Regions from separate parts of the Micromonospora sp. WMMD1082 genome, predicted to be linked through region 2. Evidence: riboswitches for the same ligand, from Rfam matches in the RefSeq annotation. Region 2 holds a riboswitch; the other holds the start of a gene.
What was found. Region 2 has a riboswitch for cobalamin ahead of O7615_RS17300 (peptidase). Riboswitches for the same ligand answer to the same signal wherever they lie in the genome.

Region 1 (2,953 bases), 2.7 Mb from region 2:
CAGCAGGCCGGTGGTGAACGTCGAGGCGCCGACGAACGTGGCACCGGCCTTGACCGTGCCGACGCTGGCGCGCAGCGACGTGCGGCTGGCCGTACGGTAACGGCGGGCGGCCTCGGTCACGCCACCGAAGCCGCGCAGCGGTCGGAGCCCGCGCAGGAGATCCGACGCCGTGGCGGCGGCCCGACCGATGGCCTGCTGCTGCGCCGACGTGTGCCGCCCCACGAGCGGTCCGAGCGCGTTGAGCCCGAGCACCAGGATCGGTACGCCCACCACCAGCCCGAGTCCGAGTGACCAGTCGATGCGCAGCAGCACGATCGTCGACACCGTCAGGCCGAGCAGCGCGCTCACGCCCCGGCTGCCCAGTTCGAGCAACTCGGCGGCGGACTGGGTGTCGGAGGTCGCGATCGAGAGCAGTTCACCGCTCTGGCGTCTGGTCCGGATGCCCCGCCCGCCGACGACGCGCCGGACCACCCGCATCCGCAACGCGTGCGACTCCTCCACCATCGCCTTGGAGAGGAACCAGAAGCCCGACCGCCACCCCATGGTGAGGGCGGTGAACAGCGCGAAGATGCCCAGCACGGACCAGACCATCGCCGAGGTCGACCCCGTCCCCACGGCCTGGTCGATGACCAGGCCGATCGCCACCGGGACGAGTGCCTCGCACACCTGGTGCAGGGACCAGAAGGTGGCACACAGGGCGGTGTCCCGGCGCTGGCGCCAGAACATCCCGCCGATCAGCCGCGCCGTGCTCGGTGCCATCCCCGCCTCACTCCCCCGACAAGTTAGGGCAGGCTAACCCGCGATCACGGCCTGGCGCCATTTCCGGCCGGCCATCACGACGAGCGGACGGCCACCGATTCCCGCACGGCCACCGCTACGACCGGCAGTGCAGACCGTACGGCCGGCCCGGCGGGGAGCGGACCGTCGGGCGAGCAACCTCACACCGGCGGTGGTGAGTGCCCGGGTCCATCCCGGCGGCGGATATCGTGGCTGCGGCGCTGGTTCGCCCGGCCACCCCGGTCGGGCGTCGCAAGAGGGAACCCGGTGGAAGTCCGGGACTGCCCCGCAGCGGTGAGTGGGAACGACCGCCGTCATCGGCACTGGACCCGGGTGGGTCCGGGAAGCGACGGCCAGTAGGAGGACCGGGCGACGCCCGGCGACGCCCGCGAGTCCGAAGACCTGCCCGCGCCGCGCACACGAGGTGTGTGCGCTGCCGTCGGCCTCGCGGGTGGGTCGGGCGGGTGACTCGCCGTACGCCAGTCGTCGGCGGTCCTCGACGTGCGCGCCCTCGATGCCGGTGGCCTGCTTCCCGAGGACGGATGACCAGAGTGCCCGAGACCATCGCGATCGACGGTCGCCCACCGTCGGCGTCGCACCTGACCCTGTCGCAGATCATGGACCAGCACCACACCAACCTCATGGGTACGGTCCACGGCGGCCGGATCCTCAACCTGATCGACTCGGTCGCCGGGGTGGTGGCCGCCCGACACTCGGACGGGCCGGCGGTGACCGCGGCCATCGACGAGACGGCGTTCCTGCGGGCCGTGCGGGTCGGCGACGTGGTGCACGTGGACGCCCGGATCACCTGGGCCGGCCGCAGCTCGATGGAGGTGGCGGTGCGGGTCACCGCCGACCGGTGGGACCGCGCCGTACCGCCCACCGACGTGGCCACCGCGCACCTGGTGATGGTGGCCGTGGACGACGCCGGCCACCCGCGCCCGGTGCCGCCGCTGCTGCCGGAGACCGACGGCGACCGGCGTCGCTACCGGGAGGCCGAGATCCGTCGCGAGCACCGGTTGGCCCTGCGCCACGCCCTGCTCGACGCGCCGGCCGACATCCCCTGACCGCGCCCGCCGATCGCGCCCGCTGACCGCGCTCCGCCGATCGCGCCTGCTGACCGCGCCTGCTGACCGCGCCCCGCCGACCTCGCTCCGCTGGCCTGGCCGTCGGTGCCGCCCACCCGGGGGCGTGGCGGCCGTGGCCGGGCCGGCCGACGGGTCAGACCGGCCGGGGCTGGCGATCGTGCCCATCGAGGCCGGCCCAGGAGCGCAGCAGCCGACCGCCGATGGAGTCGACCGGACCCGAGCCGGGCCCGTCGACGACGCGTTCGACGATCTCGGCGCGGCTGAACCACCGCGCCGCCAGTAGCTCCGTGCCGTCCACGGTGATGCTCTCGTCGACGGCCTGGGCGACGAAGCCGACCATGAGGCCGGCCGGGAAGGGCCAGCCCTGTGAGCCACGGTAGGTCACCGTGCCGATCGCGACCCCGGCCTCCTCGGCGACCTCGCGGCGCACGGCACCCTCCAGGCTCTCCCCGATCTCGACGAACCCGGCCAGCAGGGAGAAGTTGTCCGGGCCGGCGCCGTGATGGCGGGCGAGCAGGCAGCGTGGTCGGGGACCGGGGCCTTCCACCAGCACGATGACGGCGGGCTCGATCCGGGGAAACAGTTGCCGGCCGCACTCCGGGCCCTGGCACACCCGCAGGTGACCGGCGTGCGCGCTGGCGGTCGCCGCGCCGCAGGTGCCGCAGTATCCGGTGTGCCGGTTCCAGTAGAGCATTCCGCGCGCGTACGCCAGGGTGGCGGCGAGCGGGCCGGGCAGCGTGGCGGCCAGGCTGCGCAGGTCGGCGCTGGCGTGCGCGGCACCGAGCCGGAGCGCGTCGGCCTCCTCGGCCGCGCTCAGGTCGGCGGCGAAGGTCGCCGTGGTGCCGTCGAGGCCCAGCAGGGCGGTCTGGCCGGCCGCCGCCGCCAGGGCGCGGCCCGCCGCTCCGGTGCGGGTGACCGGGTGGCCGTCGGCGGTCAGCAGGAGCCGGTCGCGCCACAGTGGCAGCACCTGGCTGTCGTCGCGCCGGAGCTGATCGGCGACCCAGTCCGGATCGGCGCGCAGGACCGCGGCCCGATCGTGCGGTGTCGCCGTGTACGCCAGCGCGTCGAACGTCATGCCTCGATCGTGC
Region 2 (2,953 bases):
CCCCTTCGAGGCGGTGCCGGTGGTGCCGCGCCGTGGGCACGGGCGATCCCGGTGGCGGCGCCTCGACCCGGGCCGGCAGGCGCTGCTCGCTCTGGCGCATCTGCTATCGGCGATACATACACCCGACTCGCGGCCGGCTTCGAGGTCGGCGTCGCCACCGCCTGGCGCTACGTCCAAGAGGTGATAAACCTGCTCAGCGCGGCAGCCGACGACCTGGACACCGCGATGCGACGCATCCGGCTGTTGGCGTACGCGATCCTGGACGGCACGCTGATTCCCATCGACCGGGTCGCCGAGCAGAAGCCCTACTACAGCGGCAAGCACAAACGCCACGGTGTGAACGTGCAGGTCATCGCGGACGCCTCCGGCCGGCTCGTGTGGGCATCACCGGCACTACCCGGCTCGACCCACGACCTGACCGCCGCCCGCCATCACGGCATCCTTGAGGCCCTGACCAGCGCGGACGTGATGACCTTCGCCGACAAGGGCTACCAGGGCGCCCACGGCAGCGTGCGCACGCCGTTCAAGCGGCGCCGCTTCCGGCCGAAGCTGTCACGCCGGCAGAAGGCCGTGAACCGGGCCCACGCGAAGATCCGCGCCCGCGGCGAACGCGCGATCGCCACGCTCAAGACCTGGAAAGTCCTGGTCAGGCTACGCTGCTGCCCACGCCGAGCCACCGCGATCGTCCAAGACATCCTGGTCCTGCACGACGTCGAAACCAATCGCTACCCAGGATGAAAATGGCTCAGTGATCGGCGATCAGCGGGCCGATCGTGGTCCAGGCGACGGGCAACGGGTGCGGGTTGGCGAGCCGGCGACGGCGCAGCTCCGGGCGCCACACCTGCTCCACCGCGGCGGCGAGCCCGTCCAACGCCGCTGGCTCCGCACGCCCGCCACGAGTGTCGGCAGGGCCACCATCAGGCCGTATCGCCCGGACGGTCAGGACGAGCCCGAGGAAGCCGGCCGCGCCCCCGACGACGCCGAAGATCTTGTCAAGCCCGTCCAGCACATCGTTGGAATGCAAGGACCGGGCCAGCCCGTACAGCACCACACCCAGCACGAGAAGCCCGGCACCCCACGCGAGGCGCTTACCTTGGCTAACGACCCGGTTGCCCGTCACCACCACACCGTACTGATCGTGATGAAACATCACTCCAACGATCATCCTTGTGGCATCCGCTTATCGGCGCCGCACACCAAGGACGAGCTGGTCTCAGCCTCAGTTCGTCGCACAGCGTCATTGACGTGGGCCAGTGGCCGGACGCCGGGCCGAACCCGGCGCGGTGGGCACCGGTGTAGCGCCGCCTCAGGTTGGCCGCCGTCACCCGGTCCGGGACGCGCTGCCTGCCGCTGGGCGATCTCGTGCACGTTGCCCACGGTGCGCCGAGCCCGAGGCGGCGCCCACGCTCGCACGCTGGGCTGCATCCCGGGGTTTCAGCGCTCGACGGCGCCGGATCCGAGGAACACGCGGGAGATTGCCTGAAGGGCCGCGAGTTCGTTCGGCGCCCGGGTTCGGCCTGAGTGTCGCGGCCACCAAAAATCGAGGAACCCGAGGATCCAGCCACGCTCGCGGCTCACGGCAGCCGGGGCCGGTCGAGTTCATGACCGGGCCACAGCTTCGGGTTCGGAAAACAGGACGACCTTGGTCGAGGCGACCGGACGTCTGGTTCGCCTTGCATGTTGTACGCGTCCGGTCGCGGATTGACAGCGGCTCTGGAGGCGGACGAGACTGGCGCGACAACTGAACAGCCGCGTGTGCGTGTGGGGGAAGTCCGGTCGAAGTCCGGCGCTGGCCCGCAACGGTGGGCCGCCGGGGGTATCCCTGGTGGCGAGCCCGAATACCTGCCGTGCCCGCGAGTCCTGCTTCTCACCCGTCGTGGCCCACGGGTCGGAGGCCGGCCCGTCGTACCCGTCCGGGTGGGCCGGGTTTCTGACGACCGCCGGGCCGGAAAGGGCGCTTCCGATGGTCGTCCGCCTGAGCCGGTACCGCCTGCTCGCCCTGTTCTGCGGTGTGCTCACCGCTCTCACTCTCACCACCCCGGCGATCGCCGCACCCGTTCAGGTCGGTGCGGTTCGGTCGGACGCGGCTGCTGGCTGGTTGGCTCGCCAGTTGGTCGACGGGGAACGTTTCGAGGCCGTCTTCGACGGCGTCGCGTATCCGGACCAGGGGCTGACTCTCGACGCGGTTCTCGCGTTCGCCGCTGCCGGTGTCGCCGACGACTTCGGGGCGCGGGCTCTGGCCTGGGTCAGCCGACCGGAGGTCCGGGACGGGTATGTCGGCGACAGCGCCCCGGAGGCGTACGCGGGTGCGACCGCCAAGCTGGCCCTCGCCGTGGCGGTACGCGGTGGCGACCCGACCGACGTCGGCGGTGTGGATCTCGTCGCCCGGTTGCTGTCGCTGCAGACGCCCAGCGGCCGGTTCACTGACCGGTCAGCGTGGGGCGACTTCAGCAACGCGTTCAGCCAGTCGTTCGCGCTCCTCGCGCTGGACCGCACCGCCCAGGGCGTACCGGCGGTCGCCGCCGGGTGGCTGGCCGGTACCCGGTGCCCGGACGGCGGCTATCCGCTGCTGCCGGCGCAGCCGGTCTGCGTCTCCGATGTGGACGCCACCGCCGTCGTGGTGCAGGCGTTGCGGGCCGCGGGCCGGTGGGCCGACGCCGCCGCGGGCCTGCGCTGGCTGGTGTCCGTGCAGCACGTCGACGGCGGGTTCGCCAACGCCGGCGGGATCGCGAACGCCAACAGCACCGGGCTGGCGGCACAGGCGCTGCGCGACGGCGGTAGGCCACTGGCCTGGTTGCGGGCCCGCGTCTTCCTGGCCGGTCTGCAGGTCGGTTGCGCCGCGCCGGTGGCCGACCGGGGCGCGGTCGACTTCGACGGCGGCGCCTTCGACCCGGACACCGCCACCCGCGCCACCGCCCAGGCCGTCCTCGGCCTGACCGGCACCGGATACGCC

Region 1: another riboswitch for cobalamin. It lies ahead of O7615_RS29615 (acyl-CoA thioesterase); the one in region 2 lies ahead of O7615_RS17300 (peptidase).

What each region holds. Positions count from the first base shown of each region.
Region 1 covers NZ_JARUBM010000002.1:6,407,589-6,410,541, reverse strand. The annotation lists gene O7615_RS29620 (ABC transporter ATP-binding protein) at 1-759, opposite strand, end outside; cobalamin riboswitch at 1,032-1,181, shown strand; gene O7615_RS29615 (acyl-CoA thioesterase) at 1,320-1,844, shown strand; gene nudC (NAD(+) diphosphatase) at 1,999-2,940, opposite strand.
Region 2 covers NZ_JARUBM010000002.1:3,735,436-3,738,388, forward strand. The annotation lists partial or broken gene O7615_RS17290 (transposase family protein) at 44-738, shown strand; gene O7615_RS17295 (hypothetical protein) at 746-1,150, opposite strand; cobalamin riboswitch at 1,730-1,865, shown strand; gene O7615_RS17300 (peptidase) at 1,964-2,953, shown strand, end outside.